2 regions of the Pseudocitrobacter faecalis genome follow, and region 2 is predicted to be linked to the other one. Evidence: riboswitches for the same ligand, from Rfam matches in the RefSeq annotation. Region 2 holds a riboswitch; the other holds the start of a gene.
The links. Region 2 has a riboswitch for fluoride ahead of ACOXYR_RS06310 (universal stress protein). Riboswitches for the same ligand answer to the same signal wherever they lie in the genome.
Positions count from the first base shown of each region.

Region 1: linked by a shared signal. The riboswitch ahead of ACOXYR_RS15565 (DHHA2 domain-containing protein) and the one ahead of ACOXYR_RS06310 (universal stress protein) in region 2 are both predicted to bind fluoride.

Region 1 covers NZ_CBDDNJ010000002.1:3,130,625-3,137,880, forward strand. The annotation lists gene ACOXYR_RS15545 (NADH:flavin oxidoreductase/NADH oxidase) at 1-938, opposite strand, end outside; gene ACOXYR_RS15550 (FAD-dependent oxidoreductase) at 953-2,689, opposite strand; gene ACOXYR_RS15555 (helix-turn-helix transcriptional regulator) at 3,149-3,775, opposite strand; gene ACOXYR_RS15560 (hypothetical protein) at 4,201-4,356, opposite strand; fluoride riboswitch at 4,332-4,401, shown strand; gene ACOXYR_RS15565 (DHHA2 domain-containing protein) at 4,477-5,379, shown strand; tRNA gene ACOXYR_RS15570 (tRNA-Arg) at 5,395-5,471, opposite strand; gene ACOXYR_RS15575 (DNA-binding response regulator) at 5,780-6,496, shown strand.
Region 2 covers NZ_CBDDNJ010000002.1:1,211,603-1,218,858, reverse strand. The annotation lists gene ACOXYR_RS06335 (hypothetical protein) at 75-494, shown strand; gene ACOXYR_RS06330 (hypothetical protein) at 662-1,081, shown strand; one part of gene ACOXYR_RS06325 (IS3-like element ISSen4 family transposase) at 1,131-1,389, shown strand; one part of gene ACOXYR_RS06325 (IS3-like element ISSen4 family transposase) at 1,389-2,251, shown strand; gene ACOXYR_RS06320 (YadA C-terminal domain-containing protein) at 2,352-2,906, shown strand; gene ACOXYR_RS06315 (hypothetical protein) at 3,077-3,316, shown strand; fluoride riboswitch at 3,903-3,970, shown strand; gene ACOXYR_RS06310 (universal stress protein) at 4,048-4,470, shown strand; gene crcB (fluoride efflux transporter CrcB) at 4,486-4,860, shown strand; gene ACOXYR_RS06300 (DUF7916 family protein) at 4,857-5,699, opposite strand; gene ACOXYR_RS06295 (oxidoreductase) at 5,709-6,746, opposite strand; gene ACOXYR_RS06290 (PTS transporter subunit EIIC) at 6,736-7,256, opposite strand, start outside.

The DNA of each region.
Region 1 (7,256 bases), 1.9 Mb from region 2:
TCCGCCTGCTGCGCTTCATAAATCAGCCCAACGGTGATTACCACCGCGTCCGGCAATGCCTCTTTGACCGCTGCCGCAAACGGCACCATATAGCCAGGCTTATCAGCCGGCGGAGTTTGGTTGTAGATATTGTAGCCGCCAGAAACGTGAAGATAATCATAGCCCAACGTATGAAGTTCGCGGGCAAACTGCACCACCTCTTCCAGCCCTAAACCGCCTTCGGCAAATTCGCCGCCGTTGAAACGCACACCCAAGAGGTGCGTTTTAGGCCACGCATCACGCAGCGCTTTTGCAACGCGCAGCGGAAAACGCATTCGATTTTCCGGGCTGCCGCCGTACTCATCTTTGCGTTGGTTGCTGAGCGGCGACAGGAACTGATTCAATAGATAACCGTTGGCGGCGTGCAGCTCAATAAAATCGACGCCCGCCGCTAAAGCACGTGACGCCGCCGCGACAAAACCGTCGATAATGCGCGTCATGCCTGCTTCGTCGAGTTCTTCCGGCACCCGCCAACCGGGTTTATAGGGAATAGCGGAGGGTGCGACCGTCGGCCAGCCGCCCTCTTCGTCAGCCAGTGAAGTGCCCTGATTGCGCCACGGCGGATTGGTGCCCGCCTTGCGTCCCGCATGGTTAAGCTGCACACCAATCGGCGTGGCGCTGTAGGTGCGAATATCCGCCAGCAGCTTTTTCAATGCCTGCGCCTGTTCGTCATGCCACAAGCCGAGGCAGTGCGGCGTAATGCGCCCGTCAGGCGTGACGCCGTTCGCTTCACAAATCACAAGCCCGGCACCGGAAATCGCCAGACCGCCAATGTGCTGGGCGTGCCACGGCGTAGCGATACCATCGTGGGCGGCGGAATATTGCGACATCGGCGGGACGACAATACGGTTGGTCAGCGTTAACGGCCCCACGGTAAGGGGGGTAAAAAGTGTAGACATCATCATCTCCGAATTCAGGATGCTTCACGCTGAAGCAGCGCAGAGGTTTCACCGCGTGCGGCAAGGGAGTTGGCGGCGATATAACCGAAGGTCGCGGCAGGGCCGATGGTGATCCCCGCGCCCGGATAACTGCCGCCCATGATGCTTGCCATCTCATTTCCGGCGGCGTACAGGCCGGGAATGGGCAAGCCCTGTAAGTCGAGCACGCGCGCTTCACTATCGGTTTTCAAACCGTGGAAAGTACCGAGATCGCCCATAAACAGCTTCACGGCGTAAAAGGGCCCTTGTTCAATGGGCGCGACACAAGGATTTGGCTGATGGTTGGCATCGCCAAGATAGCGGTTATACGCTGACTCACCGCGCCCAAACTGAGTATCTTTCCCACGCCGTGCATCGGCGTTAAAAGCCGTAACCGTATGATTTAACGCAGCAACGGGCACGCCCATTTTCTCTGCCAGCGCCGTCAGCGTTTTGCCTTTCAGCAGATAACCGTTGCGGGTATACAGCGAAACGGGCAATGGCGCAGGCTTGGCGAATCCCATGCCATATTTACGCAAGGCTTTGTGGTCACAGATTTGCCACGCGAAGGTTTCGTTATCGTCGCGGCAGGTTTCAATCATGGCGATACCGACGTCATGATAGGAGTCCGCTTCATTACAAAAGCGCACGCCATGGCGATTGACCATGATAAAACCTGGCTTATAGCGATCGACCAGATGCGGGAAGACAAATTGCTGGCGACCAATCTGCACTTTCGATGCCGGGATCCACGCCGCACCGTTCGGATAACTGTTATCAAAACGCGCGCCAATGCGTTCGGCCATCGCAATACCGTCGCCGGTGTCCGCGCCCGGTGGCGTCGGTGAAAGCTGAATGCCGCCGCGTTTAACATGCGGATATAAGTTCTTCAACCGCGCATCATCGCGGGCAAAACCACCGGAAGCCAGCACCACGCCGCGATTCGCATACAAAGACACGCGCTCGCCGTCGCGCTCAGCCACCACACCGCGTACCACGCCGTTTTCCACAATCAGCTCTTTGACGGCCATCCTGGTATGAATCGGCACGCCAAGATCACGCGCCGAGCACGCCAGCCTTGCGACCACCGCATTCCCGCCGTTAGCGGTGATCCCGCGCCCATAGCGGGCAATTTCCAGCAGATGACGGCTCAGCCGCTTCACCACGTAGGCGAAAGATTTCAGTGACCGGGTAGCATTAAAGAAGTGTTTGAGATCGTTATTCGACGAGCTAAACATCATTCCCATAAACGTGATAGTGCGTAACGGTTTACGCAGACGTTTCATGTCATCGCCCAACTGGCGAATATCGAACGCTTCCGGTACCACCGAGCGCCCGCGCATCACGCCGCCCGGTGCATCCGGGTGGTAATCGGGATAATGATAGAGGTTGCAGCAAAAACGGGTTTTCTCTTCAAAAACGCGCAGCATCTGCGGGGCCTGTTGCAGGAAAGCTTCCACCAGCTCCGGGCGATAGCTTTCGCCCGCTTCGCTACGCAAATAGGTACGCGCCGCATCGATAGAGTCCTCAATGCCCTGTTGCTGCGCCAGATGATTGTTGGGGATCCACAGCACACCGCCGGAAAACGCCGTCGTACCGCCGAAAACGGCCTCTTTCTCAATGATCTGTACATCCAGCCCCTTCAGGCCCGCCGTCACCGCAGCCGAGAGGCCGCCTACCCCGCTGCCGACCACCAGAACATCGCACTCGCGTGCCGGTTGCTTCATCGTCATAATCCCCTCCCCTTATCCCTAAGAAGAAGAAACTTGCCAGGACTGTTCATAGGATACCTCGCAGATGAATGTTCCAATTTGTTTAATTTATGTTTTAATTTTGTTTCATCTGCATTTTTGACAGGCTGAAAGGGAAAAAGAAGGGCACTTTGTAAGTAAAACCTGCACTTTTCGACAATGACGCAGAAGTGTGGAGTGAATCAAAGTTTTGTCCGGGGGAAAGGAGCAGGAGCAAGAGCGGGTTCCGATCTGTGCGATCGGAACGAAAAAATAGAGTTTAGAAAACAAACAGCAAAATAAAAATATTCATCACCGCGACAATCGATAATAAAGCGTATAAAGTAAATTCGTCATGCATATGATAAGTAATACTTTTTAGAAAAGCTTTAAGATTACGACCTTAACGTTAAATGTTATAACGACTATCGTTAAAACATAGCAAAATAGAACAGTAGACTTTTACATAGCATAGGAATAACGGAAAAGATCATTAATATCCGCCCCCATTTTTTTCTCTACGCGTTGCTTTGCGGCATAAACGCTACGTATCCCCAGATTAAATGTCTCAGCTACTACGACACAATCCTGCCCCGCGCTTAAATCATGCAGGATGTTAAATTCTAGCCTGGATAAAACTTCACCACGTATGGACATTGCGTGATGCCCGAGAAATTTCCTTTTGATTTTTTCAGCAACCGCGTCGATTTTCTCTCCAGGATACAAAATCAAAAAAATATTATCGTCATTTTTGAACCAATAGTTAGCCAATGCCTGCAGATGCCTGTCACAGACAAGGATGATTTTAAGTTTGGTTTCTATCAACGTATCCAGCCAGAGTCTGCTTAAATAGCTTCTAAAATAACTTATTGAAAAATCAACAAAAACACAACCAGAATAAATCCACGCATGGCTTTTTTTCAACACACCTTCCGTGATACCCAGAGCAAAATAACGACTGCCTTCTGGCCAGGTGCTAAAACAAAAACTCTGGCAAAAAGCAATACGCACTGATGTTGTAGGTTTTATCTCACAATTTAAAGGGCATGTAATACAGCTTAATTTTTTTAAATTAACTTCAGACAACATACTGCCACCCTCCTCCCTTTTGTAAATATATAGTTCCATTGACATAAATCCTTGTCAATGGCTTCCCTGCCCGGCCTGAAGCATACCAATACCGATAAAACCAACATATACGATAATATTCCTGGTTTAATAAATAAACGCAAAAAAAACACGTTTTAAAAATCAACACTTAAATAATAAACATTCTTCTAACACAAACATCATCCAGGACAATTGCGGCTATCTGTAAGAATTTTACCACGAAAAAAAAGTATCAAATTTGTGATACCACCTCTTATATCAGAGGTAATACCTAATGATAACCATTTTAATATAAAGGTTATTTGCAAAGGAGTGAAATGACCACAAAATTAAAATGAAATATTGTTTCTACATGTAAGTGGAGATTGATTATCATTTGTTGTTATTACACCGAACTGAGATTTTCATCTGGTTAAAATCTTAAACTCAAAATAATTTTCTGCTCTTAAAGCACTTTGCGTTTTTTTTGCATTGTTGCGCAAAGTCTTTTTACTGCCGCGCAAGCGCTTGAAAGCCAGCGCGCCGTGGTTCACACTGGTTGCAAGGTGATGGCGTTCCACCTTCCCCAACCGCCTCGTTTGGAGGCTAATGACGCCTGATATGACTCTCATTCACGATGGGGCGTGTCAGGCTGGCCTTTCTTCTCCAGCTCAACATGCTTCCCTGAAAAGGTTTAAGCAATGATAAATGTACTCGGTCACCTTCATCCTGATAGCGACGCTGTTTGCACCGCTTATATGGCAAGCCGCTGGCTTACGCTGAGGGGCTGTCAGGCACAGGCCTGGCGTTGTGGGGAAATTAATCGCGAAACGCGCTTTATTTTTGAACAGGCACAACTGTCTGTTCCCGCCTTACTCACCGATTCACTCGCCGATCGCGATGTCTGGCTGGTCGACTTCACCGAGCCCACCCAGGGCCCCGCTTCTTTAGCGGAAAGTAACGTTGTCGGGATCATAGACCATCATCGCCTTGGTGGCCTGGTCACGCGTCTGCCTCCGGAAGTATGGGTAAAACCGGTGGGCAGCAGCAGTACGCTGCTGTGGCAACTGATGACCCCAGCGATCCGCCAGATGATAACGCCTGCGGAAGCACTTTTAATGCTGGGTGCTGTGATAAGCGACACCGTCGCGCTGCGTTCACCCACCACAACGCCCGATGACACGCTTGCGGTTGAGGAACTCTCAGCTCTCGCGGGCATCGAGAAAGATGCCTTTATTGCCGGGCTACTGACCGCAAAAACCAGCATTGAAGGGCTGAGCGGAAAAGCACTGCTTAATAAAGATATCAAAACGTTCCAGATCCAGGGCCTGAAGATCAACGCCGCACAGATCGAACTGTTTTCATTAAATCAGGTGGATGCGGTACTGGATGAGTTACAACAGGCGATGGCGCAGAATATCCGTGAGACCGGCGCGCAACGGGTGGTGCTCATGCTGACGGATATCAATGCCGGGTATTCGACGCTCTATTTTGCCGTGCCGGAAGGCCAGCAAGCAGACGCGCCCTGCAAAGTAGAAGGCATGCTGAGCCGTAAAAAACAGCTATTGCCGTGGCTTGAAAACTCTCTTGCAAAGGGGAAATAACGCTAGACGGTAAAATGGTACGCCCTACAGGATTCGAACCTGTGACCCACGACTTAGAAGGTCGTTGCTCTATCCAACTGAGCTAAGGGCGCATTGTGAAGCCAGAACTTCGCGGGGGTGAAACGCGAGGAATTATACGGTCACCGGGCGGTGAGTCAATCCATTTCAATGTGAAATCAGGGTTGTTCGCGAAGATGGACATTACGCGAACAGCCCTTGCGTTTTTTTTAACCACTCTTCTTACGGTAGCCTAAGTGCTGCGAAAACCCTTACCTAACTTTAAGTATTGCCTTAGAGAAGAACCTGACTCTGGTGTCACAATGTCTGCTACTGGCTGTTTGACCGCATCGTTAGATAAGCTATAAGTGAAGACGCGCGTGACGGCGCCAGGAAGAGAAGCATGCGCATCGCAATTCGCAGAGAAAGGAGGCGTCGTTCAGGCACCGATCACCCTGGATTTAAGAATCCACACGCCTGGCCCCCGTTTTTTGATCGACTTGAACGCCTGACTCACTCACTTGCCCTCACGCACAAAACCGACTCCCCTCATTTTATTCTGGTCAGCAGCGATCAATTCTTACGGCAGGGGTTTCGTTTCGCCCCCTATCCACTGAGTAACGGTTGGGTAACCTCAACGCTGGATAATGCGCTGGACTTGCTTCCCAAAGCCCCCGGCGTGCAACTGCTGGTCGATATTTACTACACCGATGCGCCAGCCATCGAAACGCTGGATCGCTTGCGGCGCATTAGCTTTGCGTTTCCGCAAAATTATATTCATCTGATAACCCCGACACAGGACAAAAAAGCCCTGCATTTTATGAAGGCGGTGACAACGCTGCGGATAATCAGTCGGCACTCACCCTTTCGTACGCTGCGCAAAAAATTGCTTATGCCGCAGCCAATGCAGTTCAACCGGAAAAGTCATTTCTCACGTGATGAGTGGCTCATTCTGATGGCGCTGACCCAGGGGCGTTCGTTGAAATCCATCGCCAGCGATCACGACAAAGATTATCACAGGATTATCTATCGCCTGGGGCGCATTGTTGAACGGCTCAAGCTACAGCATCGCTCAGAACTTATTCACTTGCTGAAAAATCTTTCTGCTAGTTCAAACTGACAATTTCGTTAACCTCTTAAATCTTAGATTGTTTTAAGAAATTACTTAATCGAATTGATCTTTTTTTGTTAAATTTAAACAATATCGCAAACTTTATAACTATTCCTAAGACCCGATTTTAGATAGCGAAAGTCACTCTTAAACCAGTTCGTAAAAGTGCATTCCTCTGTTGTGTATTCATAAAGGAACCTTGCAAATAGCGCTATTTGCAGAGCTGACCGGCGTTAACGGCCAGATATCGTAGGGTTTTAGATTACAGAGATAAAATTTCTTTCTTTTGCCATTCCCATAGCTCGCATCGAGATCAAAAGGAATTTTTTGTGGAATAATCGTTGAATTGCGCCATTCCGGATATGTTTACCGATCGATTATTCCCCAATAATTGCGCCACATCAATTAACACGTTTTCAACATTTAGCATCTATTAATATTTATGCCTGGAAAAAAAGTTAAGTCCTCTACAGGATTTTAAACACCTGGTGGTAAATACCAAAAATAATTTGAATAAACTTTCTGACTAGAACATCATATTAATTACGGATTGATGCGACTTTAATAATGCTTTTCGGACAATTCATAGCAAGTATAATAGCCATGTACTTATCGTGTTATAAGAAAAGCCTTTTTCAAGGGTTTAGGCATTGTTTAAGTACCGGACAGAATTGTCACTTTATAATGGTACAAGTAGGGATAGATAACTCCTCTGGAAGTAAGCTAAAAATTAAAATTTTTTATTTATCCATTCGACTTGTAATAGTTT
Region 2 (7,256 bases):
GTAGGTGGCGCTACTTATAAGGTTTACAAAATAAACAAGGCTCATGAAGCCTCTTTAAACAAAGGCTAGGTAATATGAAATATGTTTTTGCTGCTGTTCTGGTTTCTACTGTTGTGCTTAGTGGTTGCGTTGTCGCTAAGTCGCATCATGAAAATGATATTAAGGCTACTCATACTGCACAAGTAGAAGAAAGTTACACTACTGAGCAAGTAGCCGCACCTGGTGTCGTAGATCGTCTACACGCTATCAAGTTCACAGGAAATGATTACATTGATGGTAAGGATGTTCCTATTGCCGTTAGTGTGGGTAATGGCTTCACTAAGGCTATGATCCAGGACGAACCAGCAAAGATTACCCGTAAGAATCCTAACTTTTATGAAGTCAAAGGTAGTGGTTATATTATTTCTATCGCCCTTGATGATACGGGGGTAGTTAGCGCTTCCTGGAATCATACCAAAGGCCGCGCTCATGGTGGCTTAAACATCATAAAATAATTAAAAAATAAATCCGATCGTTATCAAGTAGTTAAGGTGGTTTTTAACTACCTTAACTAATTTAATATAAAACAATACCTTGCCACATTTGTAGCAGGTCTCTATATATCGTATTCAATGGGAATAAAACCCATTACGTTTTAAAGTTCACTTAAGAGATTCATTCAATGAAAATTTCTATTATCGCTGTGGTTATCACTGCTGCTTTTTCTTTTTCTGTTAACGCTGCTACTGGTACAACTTATGACTCTATTCAAGATGCACGTATTAGCTCTTTAAATACTAACTCTAATGCTGCCTTTCAACAGATTAACGACAACAAAGTAGACCAGGACGCTTATAACAATCAAATAGCGACCTCACTCCATACAGTGGATAGCAAAGCTTCACAAGCTAAAGATACTGCTGATGCTGCACAAGTTGTTGCTGATCGCGCTGATCAACAATCTATTTCTAACTACGTTGCTATCAGTGATGAAATTGCACAGCGTCAACGTGTAGAGCATGACTTACAAAACCAGGTTCAACAGGTGTCGGCAAGCCAACAAAATTACGCCACACAAGCTGACCTGCTCCCCGTTGATTAGTACACCCCGATGTTAGTAATGTCTTCATAAGCCACATGAGGACATCCCCATGAAGAAGCGTTTTTCCGATGAACAGATCATCAGTATTCTCCGCGAAGCCGAAGCTGGGGTACCCGCCCGTGAACTCTGCCGCAAGCATGCCATTTCCGATGCCACGTTTTACATCTGGCGTAAGAAGTATGGCGGTATGGAGGTGCCTGAAGTTAAGCGCCTGAAGTCGCTTGAGGAAGAGAACGCCAGACTCAAGAAGCTGCTTGCCGAAGCCATGCTGGATAAAGAGGCGCTTCAGGTGGCTCTTGGGCGAAAGTACTGACGACAGACCAGAAGCGGGAAGCCGTGATGTTGATGTGTGATGCGACCGGTCTGTCGCAACGTCGTGCCTGCAGGCTTACAGGTTTATCCCTGTCGACCTGCCGCTATGAGGCTCACCGTCCGGCTGCTGATGCGCATTTATCAGGGCGCATCACTGAGCTGGCACTGGAGCGCAGGCGTTTTGGCTACCGTCGTATTTGGCAGTTGCTGCGCCGTGAAGGGCTTCATGTTAATCATAAGCGCGTGTACCGGCTTTATCACCTCAGTGGCCTGGGCGTAAAACGCAGAAGACGTCGTAAAGGGCTGGCAACAGAACGTCTGCCGCTGCTCCGTCCGGCGGCGCCCAATCTGACCTGGTCGATGGATTTCGTCATGGACGCACTTTCCACCGGTCGCAGGATCAAGTGTCTTACCTGCGTCGATGATTTCACAAAGGAATGCCTGACGGTCACTGTTGCCTTTGGGATTTCAGGCGTTCAGGTCACGCGTATTCTGGACAGCATTGCACTGTTTCGAGGCTATCCGGCGACGATAAGAACTGACCAGGGGCCGGAGTTCACTTGCCGTGCACTGGATCAATGGGCCTTTGAGCATGGTGTTGAGTTGCGCTTAATCCAGCCGGGCAAGCCAACGCAGAACGGATTTATTGAGAGCTTTAACGGACGATTTCGCGATGAATGTTTGAATGAGCACTGGTTCAGCGATATCGTTCATGCCAGGAAAATTATTAATGACTGGCGGCAGGATTATAACGAATGCCGCCCGCACTCCACGCTGAATTATCAGACACCGTCTGAATTTGCAGCGGGCTGGAGAAAGGGTCATTCTGAGAATGAAGATTCCGACGTTACTAACTGAGTGTTGTATCTAATCGTGGGGGCAGGTCAAAGCCAACGTTGATAAAGTTGACGCTCAACATAACTCGCGTCTTACGGCACTTGAGAATGCCCCTAAACCTATGAATGGTAAAGATGGTGCGAAAGGTGATAAAGGCGATACTGGCGCACAAGGAAAGCAAGGTTTAACGGGCGCTACTGGATTAAACGGAAAAGATGGAAAAGCCGGAATTAACGGGCGTGATGGAAAGAACGGAGTTAACGGCGTAACATCCACCGTTACGAAAGTGCAAGTCGATACAGCTACTCAAAGTACTGTTAAACGTAACAGCACTTCTACCGCCAGTAACGCTGCTGATTTGAAAGCTGTTCACCAGGCGCTTAATAAACTTTCTGCTGCTAATAATAATTTCTCCTCTTTGAAAGATGAAGTTGATAGCAATAAAAAAGAAGCTCGTTCAGGTAGCGCCGCAGCGGTTGCTATCGCTTCTATGCCTCAAGTTGAAGCAGGCCAAACAATGATGTTCTCTGCTGGCGTGGGCACTTTTAAAAGCGAATCAGCGTTAAGTGTTGGTGCTTCTCTCCATGCAGGTAGCAACACAGTTATTAAGGCTGGTTTAAGTACCACGACAAATAACGATTTCGCTATGGGAGCGGGTGTTGGCTTCGGATTCTAACGAAGAATTCTTTTAGAGCCTCTTATTTAGAAGATTCATCAAAGCTGATTATGGAAATCGCTTTCAGCTTCTTACTAATAACGTTACTGAGTTAAAGGAAATAATACAAAAGGAGGTGGCAAGAGGTAGAGCAAGGTAATAAAAAATATCAATTACAGTAAGGTAAGTTAATGAAATCTCTTTTTGCTGTAGTAGTGGTGGCGCTTGGGCTCTCTGGATGCTCTACACGCCCCACTACCCTCTCTAATGAGGCGTTGTGTAGTCAGTACGGTAAAAACCTCTCACAAGGTGATGAGGCCGCTTTAAACAGCTATTGGAATGAGATCGACAAGCGACAATTGAATCTTGATGATTGCTCTTTCCTGGCTACGCTAGCTTACTATTATAACGTTGAAGCAGTTGATAGCTAAGCCATATGAACAAGCCTCTTACGGCGGACTGCGCCCATAAATTGGACAGTTAATGTTAAGCGGCTTTCAAGGCCTGGATTCGGTATCAACCGGACTCAGGTCTTTTCATTTCAGACTTAACCGCTCATTGTTATAATAATGTATATAACCCTCTATCGCCTAAGCAAGGTAAAGAACTATCCTTTGAAAAAAAGATTGCTACTGTTAGTAGACAACCATCTAAAGTTTAAGATGGATGAAATAAGAACTCATACCATTCAACAAAACAAATAAGGGTTGCAAACGATTTTTAATTCATTCAAATAACACTCTTTCCAATGTTTGCTGTCGTGATAATGTTCTTCTGATCAAGATGAAGCATTAGAGAATTAATCTGGCAACAGTGGAGCCCTTAAGAAAGTTCATTCTTACGTTGCTGTATGTCGTGATGAATGAGTAATGTACGGGTTTTTCTCAGCCTTCACGAAGGAAGGGCCCCTGAATCATCAATACAACAAATTGGTTTATCGCGACAGGTTACGGCAAGTGCCGGGCGGAAGCAAGCCGCACAAACCATTTGCAATCCCCCCATCATCGGCCCACAATTATTCACAAAGGTGATGGCGTTCCACCTTTCCCAACCGCCCTGCTGGGGCTGATGACGCCTGGTATACCCTCTTAACATGGAGGTATGTCAGGCTGTCTGTCGTTTGAAGACCCGCGCATACCTCGCAACCTGACGAGGTTTTTTTATGCCTGTTTATCACCATGCGCTGGTGCTGATTAATAGCAGCCTTGATGGCATTCCCCTGCTTGATCACGCCGCAAAAATGGCGCAGGAGAACGCGATGACGATAACCATCGCGCATATCAGCACCGATTATCGCGCCCTCAATTATGTCTCTGACAGCCTGATGGATGACGTGGTTTCGCAGGAAGTCATTCAGGCCAAAGCCCTGTTGAGCGAGCTGGCGGAATCCGTTTACCTACCGGTACAAACGCTGGAGTTAGTCACGACCCGTCGCTTTGAAGATGTCGAATCCTGTATCCGCGATCGCCGTATCGATCTGGTCATCGCCGGGCATCACAATCGCTTGCTGGGCGTGCTCGCCTCCCACTCCCTTGAGTACATCAACCACTTGACGGTGGATGTGCTGATCAAACATTTAGCATAAGGATTTACGCGCGTGATGTATCGTTCATTACTGGCCGTTATAGTGGGCGGCTCAACCGGGTGTGTGATTCGTTGGTGGTTGTCGATGAAACTGAACAGCCTTTTCCCGAGCCTACCACCTGGCACGCTGGTGGTTAATCTGGTGGGTGGTTTTATTATTGGCGCGGCGCTGGCGTTCTTTTTGCGCCAGCCGCAGTTAGATCCGGCGTGGAAGTTACTGATTACCACCGGTCTTTGCGGCGGGATGACGACCTTTTCCACTTTTTCGGCGGAGATCGTCACCCTTTTGCAAAACGGCAACTATCTGTGGGCGATGATTTCCGTGATAACTCACGTGGTGGGATCGCTCCTGATGACGGCTGCCGGGTTCTTTTTGATGACGCTGGTTTAGCGCGCCAGCGACGCCGCCATTCTCACCCAGGTATGGCGGCGACCGCGAACGGCCATTGAAAACGCATATAATGCTTGCGGATCCGCCATGCCTGCGACGCCAGCATCGCCGAAGTTATACATATCGGCACCGCAGCGTTTACTGGCGAGCGCAATCTGACGCACAGTCTCTTCGTCTGCGCCTTCCTGGCTGCTGCTGAGCGTGGTGATGCCCACGCCACCGGCGGCCTGGATAGCCTCCAGCGCGCGCGTGACTTTTTCCTCTGACGCGCCACGACATCCGGCAGGCGCAGGAACAATGACGCCATCTGCACCCGCCGCGACGTAACTGGCGTATTCCAGTGGTTCGGCAACGCCGGACGCATAGAACTTCGCCACCAGAATCAGCTTATCGGTCATACCGCGAATCTGGCGTAGCGCGTCAATGACGCGCGAAGCGGTGACGCCCGGTTTGTCATACGCCGTCAGGCAGTAAAAATCCGCCTCCTGTAGCAGCGCGAGGTTGCTCAGATTACAGGCGCGAGGATCGTCCAGCGAGGGATCGGCGAGCACTTCCATACTGACACCAACCAGTCGCCCCGTCAGCGTTTTGAAATGGGCAAGGTTCTCGCATCCCTGAATCGCCTGAGTGCGGCAATTCATTCCTTTGACTAATAACAGGTCGCACCCAAACGCACAAAGCAGCTCGCCATTCGTCACTTCACCATAAAGCGGACTGGCGCTCGCCGCGACTTCAGCCATAAGCACCCGTCCTTCCGAAGCAATAATCGCTTGTTTTAACTCACCGGCGCTAACACATTTAGCAAAATCATGCGTGCGGCAATTCAGAATCCGTTGCATAAAAACTCCTTACGACAAAGTTATCAGAGAAGGCGATGGCTGATGGAACGCGCGCTCCAGAATCTCCAGATTGGTCAACGCCTCCAGCTCGCTAACATAGTTCGCACATCCGGTCGTTAATGTTTCATACAACGCGTCATACACGCGACCATAGTCACCTTTAACCGCGGGAATATACACCTGCTGGTTGTTGCCCTGCCCATCGATGTAGTCCAGCACGCCCGGATGTTCTTCCGCGGCGAATAACGGATTATCCGGCATAATGTTGGCTTTCAGGCTGGTTTCCTGCTGATCGATTTCATCGCGAATAAAGGTGCCCCGCGTTCCGTGAACCAGGAATTTAGGATACGGTTTTTTCACCAGATGACTGGTTTTAATAATGGCTTTCATGTCGCCATAAATAAGCTGTGCTTCGAACGTGTCGTCAGGGTTATCCGGCTGGCGCAAATGACGCAGATGGTAGTAAACCTGCTGGGGGCGTCCAAATAATGCCAGCATCTGGTCGAGCGTGTGTACGCCAAGGCCATAAAATGCGCCATCAAAATGACCTCCCGGCTGACGTTCTGCCTCTGGGCGGAAATAGTCGAAGTGGCTCTCTACCTCCACAATTTTGCCAAGCTTGCCACTTTCAATAGCCTGTTTCATGGTCAGGAAACAGCTATCAAAACGACGATTCTGGAAAGGTGTTACCCGCAGCCCTTTTTCACGTGCCAGCGCGAACAGTATTTTCGCTTCATCGACGGTGGTGGTGAACGGTTTTTCAACCAGCACATTTTTGCCATGCTCAAGGCAGAGTTTGGCATAAAAAAAATGGCTATTCGGAGGCGTACAAACCGTAACCAGTGAAATAGATGCGTCGTTTAAAATATCCTCTACCTGCGAGGTAAACTGGATACCGACATATTGAGACTGCTGTTCGCGTGCGGGAACCCGTACCCGGTCAAATATTCTGCTGACGTTAAACTTATCCTTGCGCACCAGCACATAGGGCAGATGATAACGGGTTGCGCTTTTTCCAAAGCCTATAAAGGCGCAATTAATCACAATTAACCTCCAGTGTATGTTGTGCTCTGTTATTCAAAATAACAACAGCGTCTTCGATGGCAGATTTACCATCCAGCTTGCTGAAGTACTCTGCATTGATTGCCATTACCGGACAGGCGTTGTCGATGTTCTTAATAATGGATTCCTGCATATACACCACCTGCGGGCCAAGCAGAATCAGATCGGCTTTCTGATACTCCTCTTCTATACGGCCAATATTGATGGCGTACACATTGAGCGCATAACCGCACTCCTCGGCGTATTTGCGCATTTTGTTCGCCATAATTGACGTCGACATACCTTCGTTGCAGGTCAAAATAATGGTTTTATTGCGCAGGACGGTGAGTTCAGCAGCCTGTTTCTCAGTGGATAATGAATCGACGAGCGTTTTCACTTTGGCTTCCACAATCGTCTTTTCATAGGCCATCAGGAAAGGCAGATAAATCATTACGCCGAGCGCCAGTAAAGCAACCTGCAAAATAACGTTGCGAACATCGCCGCCGGATCCTAACC